One region of the Streptomyces sp. NBC_00285 genome, then DNA from elsewhere that is predicted to be linked to it. Evidence: predicted binding sites of a transcription regulator. Region 1 holds the regulator's gene; the other holds the start of a gene.
What was found. Region 1 encodes HrcA, which represses chaperone genes, less so after heat shock. Its sites were predicted from a motif close to TTNGCACTCNGNNNNNCNGAGTGCNAA; they were not measured.
Positions count from the first base shown of each region.

Region 1 (10,623 bases):
CGCCGTCGCGTACCGGAGCCGGTCGAAGAAGCGCTGCCCCGACTTCGGGTAGTGGGCGGTGACCTCGTGCGGGACCCGGTCGAGGTTGATGCGCTGGATCACGCCCGCCAGGCCCAGGGAGTGGTCGCCGTGGAAGTGGGTGACACAGATCCGGTTGAGGTCGTGGGCGGCGACACCGGCGCGCAGCATCTGACGCTGGGTGCCCTCGCCGGGATCGAAGAGGATGCCCTCGCCGTCCCACCTCAGCAGGTAGCCGTTGTGGTTGCGGTGCCTGGTCGGGACCTGGCTGGCTGTGCCGAGGACGACCAACTCACGTACAGACACGACGAGTTACCCGGGGGGCCACTGGAGGCCACGGCCGCCGATCACATGGGCGTGGGCGTGCCAGACGGTCTGGCCGGCGCCGCTGCCCGTGTTGAAGACGGTGCGGTAGCTGTCCAGCTTCTCGTCGTGGGCGACCGCCTCGGTCTCGCGCAGGACGTCGGCGGCGAGTTCGGGCGCGGCGGCGGCGAGGGCGGCGGCGTTCTCGTGGTGGGCCTTGGGGATCACGAGGACGTGGGTGGGTGCCTGGGGGTTGATGTCCCGGAAGGCGACGGTGGTGTCCGTCTCACGGATGATCGTCGCCGGGATCTGGCCTGCGACGATCTTGCAGAACAGGCAGTCGTCCTGGGGTTCCCCTGGCATGTGGTTCCTTCCGTACGAGGTCCTGAGGCATCTTAACGAGGCAGGCTCGGTGGCATCTTCGCAGGACTGGCCTCCAGCGCCTCCAACGCGATCCGCACCGCCTCGTCGAGCTGCGTGTCCCTCCCCGCCGCGTGGTCCTGGGGCCGCTGCACCACCTCCACGTCGGGATCGACGCCGTGGTTCTCGACCCCCCACTCGTAACCCTCCAGCCAGAAGGCGTACTTCGGCTGGGTGATCAGCGTGCCGTCGACCAGGCGGTAGCGGCTGTCGATGCCGATGACACCTCCCCACGTGCGCGTGCCCACCACCGGGCCGATGCCCAGTGCCTTGATCGCCGCGTTGACGATGTCGCCGTCGGAACCCGAGAACTCGTTCGCCACCGCCACGACCGGACCGCGCGGCGCGTCCCTCGGATAGCTGTACGGCCGCATCCCCCGCGGCAGCGCCCAGCCGACGATCCTGCGGGCCAGCTTCTCGACGACCAGCTGGGAGGTGTGCCCGCCGCGGTTCTCGCGGACGTCGACCACGAGGCCCTCGCGGGCCACCTCGACGCGCAGATCACGGTGGATCTGGGCCCAGCCCGGCGCCTGCATGTCCGGGACGTGCAGATATCCCAACCGGCCGCCGGACTTCTCGTGGACGTAGGCCCGCCGGTCGGCGACCCACGCGTGGTAGCGCAGCGGCTCCTCGTCGGAGATCGGTACGACGACGGCGTGCCGTGGATCGCCGCCGCCGGACGGGGAGATGGTGAGCTCGACCGGTTTGCCCGCCGTGCCGACCAGGAGGGGGCCGGGGCCGGTGACCGGGTCGACCGGGTGGCCGCCGACCGCGACGATCGCGTCCCCGGCCCGGACCGCGGCGCCGGGTGCGGCCAGCGGGGAGCGGGCGTCCGGGTCGGAGGTCTCGGTCGGCAGAATCCGGTCGATGCGCCACTGCGCCGACCCCTGCGGGCCGTCCTCGTGGCGGGAGATGTCGGCGCCGAGGAGCCCCTGGTGGGGGCCGTGGCTGTGGCCGCCGCGAGGGGCGACGTAGGCGTGCGAGGTGCCGAGTTCGCCGTGCACCTCCCAGAGGAGGTCGACCAGGTCGTCGTGGGTGGCCAGCCGGTCCAGGACCGGGCGGTAGCGGTCGAGGACGCCGTTCCAGTCGACGCCGCTCATGTCGGGCCGCCAGAACTGGTCCCGCATGATGCGGCCGGTCTCCTCGAACATCTGCCGCCACTCGGCCGACGGGTCGCAGGTCTGCCGGATCCGTCCGAGGTCGACGGTGATGTTCGTGTCGCTGTCGTCGTCGGAGGCGGCGCGGCGGTCGCTCGGTACGACCTTCAGCCGGCCGTCGGTCCACAGCAGGACGCGCTTGCCGTCGCCGCTGACGGCGAAGTGGTCGGCGTCGACGGCGAGGTGTTCGAGGCGCTGCTGGGCGAGGTCGTAGCGCTGCAGGTCGGTCTTGGGGTCGGGGTCGTCCGGGGTGGCCCGGGAGGAGCCGAGGACGCCCTGGACGGGGTGGCGCAGCCACAGGACGCCGTCCTTGGCCGCGCGCAGGTTGGAGTAGCGGCCGGCCTCGACCGGGAAGGGCACGATCCGGTCGGCGAGGCCTTCGAGGTCGATGCGGGTGGCCGGGGTGCCCTCGCTGTCGGGGGTCTCGTCCTTGTCGGGGGCCTCGAAGGGTCGGCCGTGCCGCTGCGGGCCGAAGGGGGACGGGGTGGTCGCGGCCAGGGTGATCAGGTGCGGGCGGTCGCCGACGACGAAGGCGAGGTCGAAGACGTGCTCGTCGTAGACCGGGTCGAAGGAGCGGTTGGAGAGGAAGGCCAGGTGTTTGCCGTCGAGGGTGAAAGCGGGGGCGTAGTCCTGGAAGCGCAGCGGGGTGGCCTCGGTGACGGATAGGTCGGTGGTGTTGGCGAGGCGCAGCTGGCAGAGCGGGGTGGGGCCGGGGTGCGACCAGGCGAGCCAGGCCGAGTCGGGCGAGAAGGCCAGGCCCCGGACATCGCCGTCCTCGCTGCGGTCGACCTCGCGGACCTCACCGGTCTCCCGCTCGACGAGCAGGACGCGGCCGTCGTGGGCGGCGACCGCGGCCCGGCTGCCGTCGGGGGCCATGGCGAGGCCCAGGACGCGGCCGAGCTGTCCGGCGGCGAGGCGGCGCGGGGTGGCGCCCGGGGCGAGGCCGGTGGCGGGCGCGAACTCCAGGGCGTCGTCGCCCTCCGCGTCCGTCACCCACACCGCCCACTCCTCGCCCTCGGTGCGGAAGGTGCGCGGCAGCCGGGCCCGGACGCCGGGTTCGACGGCGAGCGCGCGGGCCGGGCCCGAGCGGTGGGTGACCCAGTGGACGGCTCCGCGTACGGCGACCGCGCTGCCGCGTGCGGTGTGGTCGGGTGCGGCGGACCCGAACCAGTGGGCGGCGTTCACCGGGAACGGCTGCCGGTCGGCACGCTGGCCGGCCAGCCGGACGTCCAGGCGGCGCGGTTCGGCACCGTCGAGGTCGTCGAGGATCCACAGCTCGCCGGCCGAGGTGTAGACGACGCGGGTGCCGTCGCCGGAGGCGTGCCGGGCGTAGTAGCCGTCGAGGGGCGTGTGCCGTCGCAGGTCGGAGCCGTCGGCGAGGGAGGAGTAGAGGGCGCCGGTGCCCTCGTGGTCGGAGAGGAACGCGATGCGCTCCCCCGCCCACACCGGGTATTCGAGGTTCCCGTCCAGGTCCTCGTGCAGCCTGACGAACTCGCCGTCGCCCTCGCGGTCGATCCACAGCTTGCCCGCCGTGCCGCCCCGGTACCGCTTCCACCAGGCGGCCTCCCGGCCCATGGGCGCGGAGAGCACCACGGTCGCCGGGCCGTAGGCGACATGGCCGACCGGGCCGTACGGCAGGACGGTGCCGGGTCCGCCGTCGAGCGGCAGGGCGTGCGCCCAGCTGCGGCGCAGGCTCGCCCGGCCGTGGGTGGTGATCGCGAGGACGTCCCCGTCCGGGGTCCAGCCGCGCACCTGGGTGCGTGAACTGCCCCAGTGGGTCAGCCTCCTGACCGGTCCGCCGTCGACCGGGGCGATGTGCACCTCGGGGGCGCCTCCGTAGGGGGAGGTCCAGGCGACGGTGGTGCCGTCGGGTGAGATACGGGGGTGGGTGACGGGCACGTTGTCCGCGCTGACACGCCAGGCGCGGCCGCCGTCGAGCGGCGCGAGCCACACGTCGTCCTCGGCGGTGAAGGCCACCAACTCGCCCTGCAGATGCGGAAACCGGAGATATGCGGACGTCGCAGGCTGTGTCACCCGGTCACCCTATGCACGGGCGGTCCCCGTGCACAGCTTTTTCGATCACTTGCCGTCGGGCCAGCACTGCGGGTCCTTCTGGCACCAGATGGTCTTCGTGACCGTCACGGTGACGGTGGGGCCGGGCTGTCCCGGGTTGTTGACCGGCGGCGTGGGCGTGGCGGTGCAGTCGCCGAGGCCCTGCACGTGGAACCACTGCTTGCCGCCCACCGTGGCGGTGAGGTCGCCGCGCACACACGCACCGCTGACGGCCCGGGTCACCTTGCCCTTGACGGTGATGTCCTTGCCGTCATTCGTCTTTCCCTGGCAGTCGACGGTGGCGACGGGGTTCACACTGGCGCTGGGGGTCCGGTCGCCGTTGCCGTAGGAGGCCCGGCAGGTCAGCCATGTCACGTCGGCCTTCTGCCGGTTGAGCTCCTTGGTGACCAGCTGGTCGGTGGTGTACGAGATGGTCGCGGAGCTGACCACGCCGGCCGGGTCACAGGCGGCGACCCCGCCCACGGCCAGTACGGCACCCCCGACCACGCCCGCCACCCGCATCCCGCGCGGCCGACGCCCGTTCCGTCTCAACGCCACCATGGAGGGCAGCCTGCCACTGTCCCGCCCCGGAGGGTAGGGCGCATACGGCCACGCGCGCGCCGGTCGGGCTACGTTGGGCGGATGCGTGGAAACCGTGCGGCGAGACGGCTCGTCGTGGACGACCGGACCTACATATGGAGCCTCCGGCACAAGCACCGGGACGGCGACGTCTGCCGCGACGTGCTCCAGCTGATCCTCGACGGGGTCCGCACCCGGATCGTCTTCCGGACGGGCGAGGGCCGGGGCATCTCCGGCTGCTACGCGCTCGACGGCTTTGTGGCGACCGGCCCCGGCAGGGCGCTCAACCTGAACGAGCCCGGTACCGTACGCCGTCTGGTCGACGAGGCGACGGCCCGCGGACTCCTACCGCACGGCGGGGAGTTGGACGGCTGGGACCTGTTCGACGCAGTGCTCAGCCGCGCAGCAGCAGCCACTCCTGAAGCTCCACCAGGTTCCCCTCCGGGTCCTTGAGGTGGGCGACCCGCATCCGCTCCGTCATGGGGACCGGGCCGCGCAGCAGGGTGGCGCCGCGGGCGGTGATCTGCTCGCAGTAGGCGTCCAGTTCGTCCACGCGCAGCACCACGAGGGAGCGGTGGCCGGTGGCCGTGTCACCCAGTTCGCCGAGGACCTCCGCCATCATCGACCGGTCCTGCAGGGCGATGCCCGCCGAGCCGGTGGCGGGGCTGAACTTCTCGTACGGTCCGCCCGTCGCCCCCGACTGGGGCTTGAGGCCGAGGACGTCGGCGTAGAAGTGGTAGCAGGCGGCGAAGTCGCTGACGAGCAGGCGTACCTGGGCGAGTTCCACGGTGTTCCTCTCGGGCTCAGGACCAGCGGCCGGTACGGCCCAGCAGCAGGGCCGCGGCCGCCGTCCCGGCGGTAGATGTCCGCAACACGGTAGGTCCGAGGACATACGCCCGCGCACCCGCCTCTTCGAAAAGCGTCAACTCGTCCTTGGCGACGCCGCCTTCGGGGCCGACGACCAGCACGATCTCGCCCTCGTCGGGGAGTTCGGCGGTGGCCAGTGGCCACCTGCCGCGCTCGAAGTCGGAGTGGAGCACGGCGGCGAAGTCGGCTTCGGCGAGAAGTGCGGCAACCTGTTTCGTGGTCGCCGCGTCCGCGATCTCGGGGAAGCGGAGCCGCCTGGACTGCTTGCCGGCCTCACGGGCGGTGGCCCGCCACTTGCCGAGCGACTTCAGTCCCCGTTCGCCCTTCCACTGGGTGATGCAGCGGGCCGCCTGCCAGGGCACGACGGCGTCGACGCCGACCTCGGTCATGGTCTCGACGGCCAACTCACCGCGGTCGCCCTTGGGGAGTGCCTGGACGACGGTGATACGGGGCTGTGCGGCGGGTTGTTCGGACACCGAGTCCAGCTGGACGATCAGCCGGTCCTTGCCCTCGGTTCCGAGCACCACGCAGTCGGCCCAGCGCCCGGCGCCGTCGGTGAGAATGACGTCCTCGCCGGGCTGGAGCCGCTTCACGGAAACGGCGTGGCGCCCTTCGGGGCCGTCGAGGACGTACCGTCCGCCGCTGCCCGGCTCGGTCTGCTCGACGAAGCGCTCGACGACGAACACCGGTGCGGTCATCGCAGGTCCCCCTTGGCCGACAACGCTGTCCTGGCGTCCGCGAGTTCGGCCGCGAGGAGCTCCACGAGCTGTCCGGCCGGCAGTTCGCGTGCCATCCGGTGTCCCTGTCCGGCCCACAGCGACATGCCCTGCGCGTCCTTGGCCTTGGCGGCGGCCTTTCGCAGGGGCGTGGTGAGGTGGTGGATCTCGGGGTAGGCGGCGGGGGCGTAGGGGCCGTGCTCGCGCATGAAGCGGTTGACCAGACCGCGGGCGGGGCGGCCGGAGAAGGCGCGGGTCAACTCGGTGCGCACGTAGAGGGGGTTGGTCAGCGCCTGCTTGTGCACGTCGTGGGCGCCGGACTCGTGTGTGGCGAGGAACGCCGTGCCGAGCTGGGCCGCGTCGGCTCCGGCGGCGAGGACGGCGGCGATCTGGCTGCCGCGCATGATGCCGCCGGCGGCGACGATCGGAAGGGTCACCGTCTCGCGTATCTGGGCGACGAGGGACAGCAGGCCGAGGCCGGAGTCGTCCTGCTCGGGGATGTCCCGGTGGGTGCCCTGGTGACCGCCGGCCTCCACGCCCTGGGCGATCACGGCGTCGGCGCCCGCGTACTGCACGGCGAGGGCCTCTTCGGGGGTGGTCGCGGTGACGAGGGTGAAGGTGCCGGCCCGGCGCAGCGTCTGAAGGGCCTCACCACTCGGGATGCCGAAGTGGAAGGAGGCCACCTTGACCGGGTTGTCGAGCAGGACGGCGAACTTGGCGTCGTAGCCGTCGTCACGTCCGCTGTCGGGGTCGCCGAGCTCGGTCTCGTACCAGGTGGCCTCGCCGGCCAGCTGGTGGGCGTAGACCTCGACGGCGGCCGGGTCCGCGGACTCCGGCTGCGGCATGAAGAGGTTGACGCCGAAGGGCCGTCCGGTGAGCCCCCGAAGCTGCTTGATCTCCTGGTACATCCCGTCGGCCGTCTTGTGTCCGGCGGCGAGGAACCCGAGCCCGCCCGCGTCGGACACGGCGGCGGCGAGCCGCGGCACGGAGACGCCGCCCGCCATGGGCGCCTGCACGATCGGGTGAGGGAAGAGATCGGTCAGTGCGGAGGACATGACGGCATGTTGTCACGTCCTCCGGACAAGTCCGAATCCGGCCTTCGACCCGGCGAGGACCACCGGAGCGCCGGTCGACGACCGGCGGATTCCGGCCCGTCCGGCGTCCGGGGCAAGGCCGTTCGGGCCGAGAGAAGCCGAGGGAGGCCGGCCGCCGGGGCCCCGGCGGCCGTCCCACGGCTCATGGCTCACGCGCGACCGTTGAACGCGTCCTTCAGCCGGGAGAACAAGCCCTGCTGTCCGGGCTGGAACTGCCCGGTGGGCCGCTCCTCGCCCCGCAGCTTGGCCAGCTCGCGCAGCAGCCGCTCCTGCTCGGGGTCGAGCTTGTTCGGCGTCTGGACCTCGACGTGCACGATGAGGTCGCCCCGGCCGCCGCCGCGCAGGTGCGTGACGCCCCGGCTGTGCAGGGGGATCGACTGGCCGGACTGGGTGCCCGGTCGGATGTCGACCTCCTCCATGCCGTCGAGGGTCTCCAGCGGGACCTTGGTGCCGAGGGAGGCCGCGGTCATCGGGAGGGTGACCGTGCAGTGCAGGTCGTCGCCGCGCCGCTGGAACTGCGAGTGCGGCAGCTCGTGGATCTCGACGTACAGGTCACCGGCGGGACCGCCGCCGGGGCCGACCTCGCCCTCACCGGCGAGCTGGATCCGGGTGCCGTTGTCGACACCGGCCGGGATCTTGACCGTCAGCGTCCGGCGCGAGCGGACCCGGCCGTCGCCGGCGCACTCGGGGCACGGGGTCGGGACGACGGTGCCGAAGCCCTGGCACTGCGGGCACGGCCGCGAGGTCATGACCTGGCCGAGGAAGGACCGCGTCACCTGCGACACCTCACCGCGGCCGCGGCACATGTCACACGTCTGCGCGGAGGTGCCCGGCGCCGCGCCCTCACCGCTGCAGGTGGTGCAGACGATCGCCGTGTCGACCTGGATGTCCTTCGTCGTGCCGAAGGCCGCCTCGTCGAGCTCGATCTCCAGCCGGATCATGGCGTCCTGGCCGCGCCGGGTGCGTGAGCGCGGACCCCGCTGCGACGCCGTACCGAAGAACGCGTCCATGATGTCCGAGAAGTTCCCGAACCCGCCGGCTCCGAAGCCGCCCGCGCCGCCGCCGCCCGCCTGCGAGAGCGGGTCGCCGCCGAGGTCGTAGACCTGCTTCTTCTGCGGGTCCGACAGCACCTCGTAGGCGGCGTTGATCTCCTTGAACCGCTCCTGGGTCTTCGGATCCGGGTTGACGTCCGGGTGCAGCTCGCGAGCGAGCCGACGGAACGCCTTCTTGATCTCTTCCTGCGACGCGTCGCGGCGCACGCCGAGAACGGCGTAGTAGTCCGTGGCCACTTACGACTCCGCCAGGATCTGTCCGACGTACCGTGCCACTGCGCGTACCGCTCCCATCGTTCCCGGGTAATCCATGCGGGTCGGTCCGACCACGCCGAGCTTGGCGACCGCCTCGTTGCCCGAACCGTAGCCGACCGACACCACTGAAGTGGAGTTGAGTCCCTCGTAGGCGTTCTCGTGACCGATGCGTACGGTCATGCCCGAATCTCCGGCCTCACCAAGGAGTTTGAGGAGGACGACCTGCTCCTCCAGAGCCTCCAGGACGGGCCGGATGGTGAGGGGAAAGTCATGTCCGAAGCGGGTGAGATTGGCGGTGCCGCCGATCATCAGCCGCTCCTCGTTCTCCTCGACGAGCGTCTCCAAAAGAGTGGAGAGCACCGTGGTGACGGTACCCCGGTCCTCGCCGTCGAACCCCTCCGGCAGGTCCTCGACCAGCCGGGGCACATCGGCGAACCGCCGCCCCGCGACCCGGCTGTTGAGCCGCGCCCGCAGATCGGCGAGCGAGGCCTCCCCGAAGGGCGCCGGGCAGTCGACCATGCGCTGCTCGACCCGGCCGGTGTCCGTGATCAGCACGAGCATCACGCGCGCGGGGGCGAGTGACAGCAGTTCCACGTGCCGCACGGTCGAGCGGGTCAGTGAGGGGTACTGCACGACGGCGACCTGCCGCGTGAGCTGCGCGAGCAGCCGCACGGTCCGCGCCACCACGTCGTCGAGGTCGACGGCGCCGTCGAGGAAGTTCTGGATGGCGCGCCGCTCGGGCGCGGTCATCGGCTTGACGCCGGCCAGCTTGTCGACGAAGAGGCGGTACCCCTTGTCCGTGGGGATCCGCCCGGCACTGGTGTGCGGCTGGGCGATGAACCCCTCGTCCTCCAGGGCCGCCATGTCGTTACGGACGGTCGCCGGGGACACTCCGAGGTTGTGCCGCTCGGTCAGGGCCTTCGACCCGACCGGCTCCTCGGTGCCGACATAATCCTGGACGATGGCGCGCAGCACCTGGAGCCTGCGTTCACTCAGCATCGCGCACACCTCCAGAAGTCGATCCCTCGTCGCCTCGCCTGGCACTCTGTCCGTCCGAGTGCCAGCGCTCCCGGGCCAGTGTACGGCGGTGGGGTACTCCCAGGGCAAGGCTGGTCCCGGCAGGACCGCTTGGACCGGCAGGGCCCGTCCGGCGGATCAGGCCGACTTTCAGGGGCGACGCCCCATACGTGCAGGTGGGCGGGGGCGATGGGGGTGCCTCCCGCGCAAGGTCGATTCGAGCGCGGGGGCGTGCCGCTGCACGCCGGAGGAGGGAGTCGACGCGGAGCTCCGGCGAGTGCCGACAACGCGGCCGCCTGCACGAACCGCCGGACAGGGCCTAGCGTCGCGGTATGACGGTGACTTGGGAAGAGCTCGGGTGGGAGCGGGTCGCGGCCGGGGTGGGGCGGTGCCGGCTGCCCGGCTGGGACTGCACGGCGGGCCTGGTGATCGGCGAGGGCACGGCCCTGTTGATCGATTCCGGCTCCGGTCTCGCGGAGGGCGTCCGCCTGCGCGCACAGGCCGAGGAACTCGCCGGTCACCGTGTGACCCATCTCGCGCTCACCCACCCCCACTTCGACCATGTCTTCGGCGCGGCGGCGTTCGCGGGGGCGGAGGTGTTCGGCGCGGTGGGTGTGGAGACGGTGCTGGCGGGGCGCCTCGGCCGCGCGGAACTGCGGGCGGACGCGGTACGCAACGGCCTGGATGCCTCGTCGGCGGACGAGGCGGTGGACGCGCTCGTCTCCCCGGGGCATCACGTCAGTGGTGAGTGGACGCTCGACATGGGCGGCGGCCGGCAGGTCCTGCTGGCGAACGTCGGACCCGGCCACACGGCCCACGACCTCGCGGTCCTCGTCCCCGGTTCACCGGAGGTGGTGTTCTGCGGCGACCTGGTCGAGGAGTCGGGCGAACCGCAGGCGGGGCCGGACGCCGTACCGACGCGCTGGCCCGACGCGCTGGACCGGCTGCTGGCGCTGGGCGGCGAGGACGCGCTGTACGTGCCCGGTCACGGAGCGGTGGTGGACGCGGCGTTCGTACGGGCCCAGCGGGACGCGCTGGCGGCGCGCTTCGGCGTGTCGTGAGGACTCCCGGGCCGCTTCTCCTATCGTCATCC
Region 1 is NZ_CP108055.1:3,853,155-3,863,777, forward strand. It holds gene OHT57_RS17880 (ribonuclease Z) at 1-324, opposite strand, end outside; gene OHT57_RS17885 (HIT domain-containing protein) at 331-684, opposite strand; gene OHT57_RS17890 (S41 family peptidase) at 717-3,932, opposite strand; gene OHT57_RS17895 (hypothetical protein) at 3,978-4,511, opposite strand; gene OHT57_RS17900 (hypothetical protein) at 4,593-4,982, shown strand; gene OHT57_RS17905 (VOC family protein) at 4,924-5,316, opposite strand; gene OHT57_RS17910 (16S rRNA (uracil(1498)-N(3))-methyltransferase) at 5,333-6,094, opposite strand; gene OHT57_RS17915 (nitronate monooxygenase) at 6,091-7,167, opposite strand; gene dnaJ (molecular chaperone DnaJ) at 7,356-8,495, opposite strand; gene hrcA (heat-inducible transcriptional repressor HrcA) at 8,496-9,512, opposite strand; gene OHT57_RS17930 (MBL fold metallo-hydrolase) at 9,863-10,591, shown strand.

Region 2 (10,623 bases), 1.1 Mb from region 1:
AAGCAAGGACCGAGACCGCCTCCGGGTGTGCCCGCGCCTGCTCAGGGTCGGAGACGATCGGCGCGAGCGTCCCGTCGAAGTCGAGGCCGATCACCGCCCTTTCGGGGTCCGCGAGAAGGGCCCGGAGGCCGTCCCGGCCGGCAGCGGTGCTGGGCGTCGGCAGGCTCATACTCATCCGTCCAGAGCGTTCAGCGCGTTCAACTGGTCCAGGAACCACTGCGCCGGCGGCAGTGCCGTCGCCGCCGCGGCCAGCCTCTTCGCGCGTTCGGCCCGCTCGCCCGCGGGCATCGTCAGGGCCTCGTGCAGTGCCGTCGCCGTCTGTTCCACGTCGTAGGGGTTGACCACGATCGCGTCGTCGCCCAGTTCCTCGTACGCCCCCGCCTCCCGCGACAGCACCAGCGCGCACCCCTCGTCGGAGACCACCGGCATCTCCTTCGCGACCAGGTTCATGCCGTCCCGGATCGGATTGACCAGTGCCACGTCGGCCAGCCGGTACGCGGCGAGGGAACGTGCGAAGTCGTCCTTGACGTGCAGCACGACCGGGGTCCAACCGGCCGTGCCGAAAGCGTCGTTGATCTCGTCCGCCAGCCGCTGCACCTCAGCCGTGTAGTCCCGGTACACCGACAGGTCCTGCCGCGACGGATACGCGAACGCCACATGCACGACCCGCTCGCACCACTCGGGCCGTGACTCCAGCAGCCGCCGGTAGGCGAGCAGTCCCCGCACGATGTTCTTCGACAGCTCGGTCCGGTCCACCCGCACGATCGTCCTGCGGCCCTCGCCGATCTCCTCGCGCAGCGCCGCCATCCGGTCGTTCACGTCCCGCTCGTGCGACCGCTCGCGCAGGAAGTCCGCGTCCGCGCCCAGGCCGTGCACCCCGATCCGGGTTTCCCCGAGTCCGCCCACGAACTCCGTACTGCAGGCCGTGAAGGCGTCCGCCCAGCGGCCGGTGAGGAAGCCGAGCCGGTCGGCGCCCAGCATGCCCCGCAGCAGCTGGGACGCGATGTCGTCCGGCAGCATCCGGAAGTAGTCCACCGGCGCCCACGGCGTGTGCGAGAAGTGGGCGATGCGCAGGTCGGGGCGCAGCTCCCGCAGCATCCCCGGCACCAGGCACAGGTGGTAGTCCTGCACCAGGACCGCCGCGCCCTGCGCCGCCTCCTCGGCGAGCGCCTCGGCGAAGGCGCGGTTGTACGTCTCGTACGACGCCCACTGCCGCCGGAACTCCGCGTCGAAGACCGGCTCCAGCGGGGTCTGGTAGAGGAGGTGGTGGACGAACCACAGCACCGAGTTCGCGATGCCGTTGTACGCGTCGGCGTGCACGTCGGCCGGGATCGCGAGCATCCGGACACCGTCCTCGCCGACCCCCTGCCGTACCGCCTCGCGGTCGCCGTCGGACAGTGCCGAGCACACCCACAGGGCGCCCGCGTCCGGCCCGATCGCCGACAGACCGGAGACGAGTCCGCCGCCGCCCCGCTTGGCGTTCAGCGAGCCGTCCTCGCCCACTTCGTATGAGACCGGGCCGCGATTGGACGCGACCAGCACCTGGTGAGCAGCGCCGTGCGTGGAAGCCATACGCCTCAACCTAGCCTGGTCCGGAACCGCTCAAACGTACGGTTGCGCTCAGTGGGGAGCCGTATACGGAACGCGTCCTCGGGTCACGCGACCTTCCGCTTCGCGTACTCCGCGATCTCCACCATCGGCGGCCGTTCCTCCGTGTCCACGGAGTACGTGCGCGGTTCGAAGCCGTCCCGGCCCCGCTCGAACTGGGTGAGGGAGGGCCGGATCATATGGCCGCGGGCCAGCCGGAGCTGGGCGGTGCGGTAGATCGCGGCGGACATCCGGCCCAGGGCCTGGCCGTCCTGGTGGCGGTGCTTGCGGACGCCCACGTCGACCTGGGCGAGGGCGTCCAGGCCCACCAGGTGCAGGGAGTCCACCAGCATGCCGAGCTCGACGCCGTAGCCGACGGGGAACGGGAGCTGTTCCAGCAGGCTTCGGCGGGCCGCGTACTCGCCGCCCAGCGGCTGTACGAAACCGGCCAGCTGCGGCCAGTGCATGTTCAGCAGCGGGCGCGCCATGAGCTCGGTGACCCGGCCGCCCTGTCCGGCGGCGCCACCCAGGGGGCGGTCGTACATGCCCTTGACCAGGTCGACCTCGGGGTCGGTGAGCAGCGGGCCGACGATGCCGGAGACGAAGTCCGAGGAGAACTCCTTCAGGTCGGCGTCGATGAAGCAGACGATGTCCCCGCTGGTGGCGAGGAGGGAGCGCCACAGGACCTCGCCCTTGCCGGGCACGGCCGGGATGCGCGGGAGGATGTCGTCACGGTGGACGACCCGCGCGCCGGCCGCGGCGGCCACCTCGGACGTACGGTCGGTCGATCCCGAGTCGACGACGACGATCTCGTCGACCAGCGGAACCTGCTGCATGAGGTCGTGACGGATCACGGAGACGATGTCACCGACCGTCTCCTCCTCGTTGAGCGCGGGCAGGACGACGCTGACAGTGCGGCCCGTGCCCCGTTTCGCCGCCATGATCCTGTGGAGCGGGCGATCGGTCACGGACCAGGAACGGGTGGCCAGCCAGCGCTCGACTTCGTTCAGCACAGTGCGCGGCTCCTCTGCGTGCCTGCCGCGGTAGCGGCTGATGGATGGTAGTCATCTCGCGGTTCGGACGACCCACTCAACTGTCCAGGTCGTCGGTTACAGTCTTGAACAACGCGGATGACCATCGCATGTCCGGGATGGCCCGCCGTTCACAACTTCATACCGCTCATCCAGAGGGGCAGAGGGATACGGCCCGATGAAGCCCCGGCAACCCTCCAGTCGGTTCTCGTAGCGATCGCTCATGATCGTCGCAGCGAGGCTCCCGATTAGGGAAGGTGCCAAATCCGTCTCACGGCGAAGTGCGTCGTGAGGAAGATGAGGAAAGGGCCTCGCCTCCATGGCTGCGCAGACTGTTGCAAGCACCACGAATCCCACCGTAGACCTCGGTCCCGCCGCGGCTCTGAGCTGCCGCGAGTGCGGTCACCGCGTGCCCCTCGGCCCGGTCTTCGCCTGCGAGGAGTGTTTCGGCCCGCTCGAGATCGCGTACGACTTCTCCGGCTACGACACCGAGGAGCTCCGCAAGCGGATCGAGGCGGGACCGGCGAACATCTGGCGTTACGCCCCGCTGCTGCCCGTCCCCGCGGACGTCGCGGACAAGCCCAACATCAACCCCGGCTGGACCCACCTCGTCAAGGCCGACAACCTCGCCCGCGAGCTCGGCGTCACCGGCGGCCTGTACATCAAGGACGACTCCGGCAACCCGACGCACTCCTTCAAGGACCGCGTCGTCGCGCAGGCCATCGAGGCCGCTCGCGCCTTCGGCTTCACCACCCTGTCCTGCTCCTCCACCGGCAATCTCGCCGGTGCGGTCGGCGCCGCCGCGGCGCGGGCCGGCTTCCGCTCCTGCGTGTTCATCCCGCACGACCTGGAGCAGGGCAAGGTCGTCATGGCCGCGATCTACGGCGGCGAGCTCATCGGCATCGAGGGCAACTACGACGACGTGAACCGCTTCTGCTCCGAGCTGATCGGCGACCCGGCCGGCGAGGGCTGGGGCTTCGTCAACGTCAACCTGCGGCCGTACTACGCGGAGGGGTCCAAGACCCTGGCGTACGAGATCTGCGAGCAGCTCGGCTGGCGGCTGCCCGACCAGCTCGTGGTCCCCATCGCCTCCGGCTCGCAGCTCACGAAGATCGACAAGGGGCTCCAGGAGCTGATCAAGCTCGGGCTCGTCGAGGACCGGCCGTACAAGATCTTCGGCGCCCAGGCCGAGGGATGCTCGCCGGTGTCCGTCGCGTACAAGGCGGGCCACGACGTCGTACGGCCGCAGAAGCCGAACACCATCGCCAAGTCCCTCGCCATCGGCAACCCGGCGGACGGCCCCTATGTGCTGGACATCGCGCGCCGTACCGGCGGTGCGGTGGAGGACGTCAATGACGAGCAGGTCGTGGACGCGATCAAGCTGCTCGCCCGCACGGAGGGCATCTTCGCGGAGACCGCCGGCGGGGTGACCGTCGGTGTCGCGAAGAAGCTCATCGAGAACGGTGTGCTGGATCCCTCGCTGACGACCGTCGTGCTGAACACCGGTGACGGTCTGAAGACGCTGGACGCGGTCGCGGGTACGGGTCTCACCGCCACGATCCGTCCCAACCTGGACTCGTTCCGCGAGGCTGGTCTCGCGTAGTCGCGCAGTTCCCCGCGCCCCGCGCCACTAGGTGCGATACCCGACCGGAGGTCTTGAACATGAGCGTTTCCGTCCGCATCCCCACCATCCTGCGTACCTACACCGGCGGACAGGCCGAGGTGCAGGCCGAGGGTACGACCCTCGCCGAGGTCATCGCGGATCTGGAGAAGAACCACACCGGTATCGCGGCCCGCGTCCTGGACGACCAGGGCAAGCTGCGGCGGTTCGTCAATGTGTACGTGAACGACGACGACGTGCGGTTCGAGCAGGGCCTGGAGACGACGACGCCCGACGGGGCCGGCGTCTCCATCATTCCGGCCGTCGCCGGAGGGTGACCGTATGACCGGTCATTACCGTCGGTAATGGAAATGACCGAGTGTTCATCTGATTGCCCTCTCCGCGAAGAAGCGGAGGGGGCAATTCTCTATGGTTGAGCGCGGTACAGTTGGGGAAGCTGCGGCTCTCTTCATGTCGCACGCATATGAGTTCTTGCTTCTCGGGCGATGAGAAGTAGCCAAAGTGTGCGCGACTTATGTGCCTTTTGCGTCCTTTGTGGGGCCCGATTTGCCCCGAAGTCAGGCGAATTCTCGCTACATTCCGGACCCCTTCCGTCCAGAATTCTCGTCCGATTGACCTGTTGCAGACGGCAGTTGGACAGATACATTCAGCCGCGGTCGACGCGTTCCGGCGCACGCCCCCAACCATCTGGGGGGTGAGGTCTGACCCGGATCCGCGAAGTGCGGATCCGTGCAAGGGCCAGTAATAGGGGAGTTAGGCATGGCTCAGGGCACCGTCAAGTGGTTCAACGCGGAGAAGGGGTACGGCTTCATCGCGGTCGACGGTGGTGCGGATGTATTCGTCCACTACAGCGCGATCCAGATGGACGGTTACCGCACCCTTGAAGAGGGCCAGCGGGTCGAATTCGAGATCTCGCAGGGTCAGAAGGGGCCGCAGGCGGACATGGTTCGTCTCGCGACAGGCTGAAGCACGCGCCGGGTAACAACAGCGTCGTTCTTCGTTCTCGTTCGGAGGGCTCGTACCCATGGGGAGTCATGGGTACGGGCCCTCCGGCATGCGCGCGCCTCCGGCGGTCGGGCGGGTTGTGGTGCGGGTTCGGTGGCCTGTGCGGTTCGGTGGCCTGTGCGGGGTCGGTGGGGGCGGGCGTTTTGCGCAGTTCCCCGCGCCCCTTTTTCGCCTGAGGCGATCCGTGCCGGGTGTGGTGGATGGGGTGTCCTCGGTCCGGCGGCTCGGGGTTCGTGAAGGGGGCCGATCCCTGAGAGGCGCTTGCACTCGACCATGCCGAGTGCTAATCATTGGCGTTAGCACTCTGAAGGTGAGAGTGACAACGAAGGACCGGGTCGGTGAGGCCCGCAAGCCGGGTGGGGAAGGAACCCACAGGCAGGTGAGCCGTCCGTCGCGGGCGCGGGCGCGGTCCGAAGGAATCACCCCCAGTCCTGGAGGGACCACTTCACATGGCCAAGATCATCGCGTTCGACGAGGAGGCGCGGCGCGGCCTCGAGCGCGGCATGAACCAGCTCGCGGACGCCGTCAAGGTGACGCTCGGCCCCAAGGGCCGCAACGTCGTCCTCGAGAAGAAGTGGGGCGCCCCCACGATCACCAACGATGGTGTCTCCATCGCCAAGGAGATCGAGCTCGAGGACCCGTACGAGAAGATCGGCGCCGAGCTGGTCAAGGAAGTCGCCAAGAAGACGGACGACGTCGCCGGCGACGGTACGACCACCGCGACCGTGCTCGCCCAGGCCCTCGTCAAGGAAGGCCTGCGCAACGTAGCCGCCGGTGCCAACCCGATGGCCCTCAAGCGCGGTATCGAGAAGGCCGTCGAGGCCGTCTCCGCCGCCCTGCTCGAGCAGGCCAAGGATGTCGAGACCAAGGAGCAGATCGCTTCGACGGCCTCCATCTCCGCCGCCGACACCCAGATCGGCGAGCTCATCGCCGAGGCGATGGACAAGGTCGGCAAGGAAGGCGTCATCACCGTCGAGGAGTCCCAGACCTTCGGTCTTGAGCTTGAGCTCACCGAGGGTATGCGCTTCGACAAGGGCTACATCTCGGCGTACTTCGCCACCGACATGGAGCGGATGGAGGCGTCGCTCGACGACCCCTACATCCTGATCGCCAACTCCAAGATCGGCTCCGTCAAGGACCTGCTCCCGCTTCTGGAGAAGGTCATGCAGTCGGGCAAGCCGCTGCTGATCATCGCCGAGGACGTCGAGGGCGAGGCCCTGTCGACCCTGGTCGTCAACAAGATCCGCGGCACCTTCAAGTCCGTCGCCGTCAAGGCCCCGGGCTTCGGCGACCGCCGCAAGGCGATGCTGAACGACATCGCCATCCTCACCGGTGGCGAGGTCATCTCCGAGGAGGTCGGGCTCAAGCTCGAGAACACCTCCATCGACCTCCTGGGCCGTGCCCGCAAGGTCGTCATCACCAAGGACGAGACCACCATCGTCGACGGTGCCGGCTCCTCCGAGCAGGTTCAGGGCCGGGTCAACCAGATCCGCGCCGAGATCGAGAACAGCGACTCGGACTACGACCGCGAGAAGCTCCAGGAGCGCCTGGCGAAGCTCGCCGGTGGCGTCGCCGTCATCAAGGCCGGTGCCGCGACCGAGGTCGAGCTCAAGGAGCGCAAGCACCGCATCGAGGACGCCGTGCGCAACGCCAAGGCGGCCGTCGAAGAGGGCATCGTCGCCGGTGGCGGCGTCGCGCTCATCCAGGCCTCCAGCGTCTTCGAGAAGCTGGACCTGTCCGGTGACGAGGCGACCGGCGCCAACGCCGTGAGGCTCGCCCTGGAGGCCCCGCTCAAGCAGATCGCCATCAACGGTGGTCTCGAGGGTGGCGTCATCGTCGAGAAGGTCCGCAACCTCCCGATCGGTCACGGCCTGAACGCCGCGACCGGTGAGTACGTCGACATGATCGCCGAGGGCATCATCGACCCGGCGAAGGTCACGCGCTCCGCGCTCCAGAACGCGGCCTCCATCGCCGCGCTCTTCCTCACCACCGAGGCCGTCATCGCCGACAAGCCCGAAAAGGCCGGTGCCGGCGCGGGCGCCGGTGGCGGCATGCCGGGCGGTGACATGGACTTCTGATCGACCCGGGCCCCAGGGCCCGACGGTTGATCAACGTCCTTGCCGGGGGCGGCACTTCCTGGAGACAGGGGGTGGCCGCCCCCGGTGTTTTATTGCGCTATGCTGATCAAGAGCCGGTCGACGTGAACTCCCGTCGTCCGACTACGCGTTGGTGGTCCAAGGAAAGACGCCCCGCTTCCTGCGGGGAGATGCAGGTGCAAGGCCTGCCCGGCGCTCGACACGAAGCCCGTCCCACTGTGTGTGGGGCGGGCTTCTGCCATGCCGGTGGCCAGTGGCCAGGATCACAGGGCGTTGGGCCGCTGAGCGGAATGCGTGCGCTGTACGCGGCGGTTGCCGCGTATGTACGTTGCACATACCGACGGGTATCCCACCTGTCGCCCGTCCCCACAGGAGTGCCTCGCGTGACCGCCCCCGCCACATCCCCGGCCGCCTCCACCGCTGCCTCCGGAGCCGCCTCCCGTGCCGCCGAGATCCTCTCCCGGCCGGTCACGATCAACGGCCTGACCGTCCCGAACCGCATCGCCATGGCGCCCATGACCCGGATGTTCTCCCCGGGCGGCGTCCCCGGCGACGACGTGGCGTCGTACTACTCCCGCCGCGCGGCCGCCGGAGTCGGCCTGGTCGTCACCGAGGGCACGTACGTCGGCCACGACTCGGCCGGCCAGAGCGACAGCGTCCCGCGGTTCCACGGCGAGGAGCAGCTGGCCGGCTGGGCGAAGGTCGCCGAGCAGGTGCACGCGGCGGGCGGCACCATCGTTCCGCAGCTGTGGCACATCGGCATGGTCCGCAGCCAGGGCGAGCCGCCCTACGCCGACGCACCCGCCGTCGGCCCCTCCGGCCTGCGCCTCGGAGCCGAGGAGCCCACCGGCAAGGCGATGACCCAGCGCGACCTGGACGACGTCATCGGCGCGTTCGCCGAGGCCGCGGCCGCCGCCGAGCGCATCGGCTTCGACGGCGTGGAACTGCACGGCGCCCACGGCTACCTGCTCGACCAGTTCCTGTGGGCGGGCACGAACCGCCGCGGCGACGCCTACGGCGGTGACCCCGTCGCCCGTACGAAGTTTGCGGCGGAGATCGTGGCGGCCGTACGGGAGACGGTGTCGGCGGAGTTCCCGATCATCTTCCGGTACTCGCAGTGGAAGCAGGAGGCCTACCGGGCGCGGCTCGCCGAGACGCCTCAGGAGCTGGAGGCGATCCTCGCGCCGCTCGCCGCGGCCGGTGTCGACGCGTTCCACGCCTCCACGCGCCGTTACTGGATCCCGGAGTTCGAGGGTTCCGACCTCAACCTCGCGGGCTGGACGAAGAAGCTGACGGGCCGGACCACCATCACCGTGGGCTCGGTCGGGCTCGACGGGGACTTCCTCCGTGGCTTCGCCGGCGAGGGCGCCCCGCTCAAGGGCATCGACGACCTCCTCGACGCCCTGGAGCGGGAGGAGTTCGACATGGTGGCCGTCGGACGGGCGCTGCTCCAGGACCCGCAGTGGGCGGCGAAGGTCCTCGCGGGGCACCACGACGAGCTGAAGCCGTACGACGCGTCCGCGCTGAAGTCCCTGAGCTGACCGGTCGGCCGTCCGGCCCGAGGTGAGGAGGTGGGGGTGGTGTCCTTCGGGGCCGCCCCCACCTCCCGTCGGCCGGGCGGGCGGCCTGGTTGTGGTGGTCGACTCCGGCTAGCGTGGCGGGACATGCGGATCATTCATCTCTCGGACACCCACGTGGAGAGCGTCGACGCCCCCAACGGGAACGGCGTCAACGCCACCGACTCACTGCGGCTGATGCTCACCGAGCTGCGGCATGTGCGGGACGTCGACGCGGTCGTCGTCACCGGGGACATCGCCGACGACGGGGCGGTGGAGGCCTATACGACGGTGCGGGAACTCGTCGGTGAGTTCGCCCGGCCGCACGGCGCTCCCGTCTTCTACACGACCGGCAACCACGACGAGCGCGAGGCCTTCGGCAAGGTGCTGGGCAGCGGGCACGCGCAGCCGCAGTCGGTTCTGGAGACCGGGGACTCGGAGCGGGCCGCGGTGAGCACGGTCGGCGGCCACCGCTTCGTCACGCTGGACTCGCTCGTGCCGGGCAAGGTGTACGGGCGGTTCACCGAGGCCCAACTGGACTGGTTGCGCGAGGTGTTGAGGACACCGGCCGAGCACGGCACGGTACTCGCCTTCCACCATCCGCCTCTCAGCCTCGGCCTGTCCGTGACCCAGCAGGTCTTCGGGCTGCTCAACCCCGGGGAGTTGGCGGAGGCGATCCGGGGGAGTGACGTACGGGTCGTCCTGACCGGTCACTTCCATCTCCAGCTCTTCGGGATGCTGGAGTCGGTGCCGGTGTGGGTGACACCGGGGGTGGTCAACCGCATCGACCTGACGACGCCGTACGGCACCGAACGCGCGGTGCGCGGCGCCTCGGCCTCGCTGGTGGAGCTGGGCGGGCCGACGAGCCCGCTGTTCCACACCCTGCACGCGCGGGACCCGCGGGCGCACGAGACCGTGTACGAGCTGGACGAGCAGCGGACCCGGGCGTTGGTGGAGAAACACGGTCCGTCGCAGCCCTCGTTTCCCAACTGAACCGACCAAGAGGAGTTCGACGATGACGTCAGCCGGGGACCTCGACGTACGCACCGCGGCCGGTGCCGTGCGCGGGCGTGCCGAGGACGGGCTCGTGGTCTTCCGGGGCATCCCGTTCGCCGAACCGCCGGTGGGGCAGGCGCGGTTCCAGGCGCCACGGCCCGTCAAGAGCTGGGAGGGGACCCGGCAGGCGTACGAGTTCGGGCCGCCGCCCCCGCAGGAGGCGGGCTTCCAGGGGCGCGCCGGAGAGCTCGCGGCGCCCACCGGCGACGACTGGCTGACGGTCAACGTCTGGACGCCCGAGGCGGACCCGGCGGCCCGCCGCCCGGTGATGGTGTGGATCTACGGCGGCGCCTACAAGCTCGGTCACTCGGGCAGCCCCGGCTACGACGCCCAGCACCTCGCACGCGCCGGTGACGTGGTCGTCGTCACCCTCAACTACCGCGTGGGCATTGAGGGGTTCACCCTGCTGGAGGGGGCGCCCGCGAACCGGGGGCTGCTGGACCAGGTCGCCGCGCTTCAGTGGGTGCGGGACAACATCACGGCGTTCGGCGGGGACCCCGGGCAGGTCACGGTGTTCGGGGAGTCGGCGGGCGCGGGGTCCGTCGCCTCGCTGCTGGCGATGCCGAGCGCGCGGGGACTGTTCGGGCGGGCCGTCGCGCAGAGCGTGCCCGGCACGTACTTCTCCGCCGAACTCGCCCGGGACATCGCGGTGGAGATCGGCAAGGAGGCGG
Region 2 is NZ_CP108055.1:4,986,015-4,996,637, reverse strand. It holds gene otsB (trehalose-phosphatase) at 1-175, opposite strand, end outside; gene OHT57_RS22905 (alpha,alpha-trehalose-phosphate synthase (UDP-forming)) at 172-1,572, opposite strand; gene OHT57_RS22900 (glucosyl-3-phosphoglycerate synthase) at 1,656-2,600, opposite strand; SAM riboswitch class I at 2,764-2,922, shown strand; gene thrC (threonine synthase) at 2,938-4,221, shown strand; gene OHT57_RS22890 (MoaD/ThiS family protein) at 4,281-4,556, shown strand; gene OHT57_RS22885 (cold-shock protein) at 4,999-5,205, shown strand; gene groL (chaperonin GroEL) at 5,694-7,322, shown strand; gene OHT57_RS22875 (NADH:flavin oxidoreductase) at 7,724-8,881, shown strand; gene OHT57_RS22870 (metallophosphoesterase family protein) at 9,005-9,889, shown strand; gene OHT57_RS22865 (carboxylesterase/lipase family protein) at 9,912-10,623, shown strand, end outside.
Region 2: the regulator HrcA is predicted to act here: its motif matches at 5,505-5,531, upstream of groL (chaperonin GroEL).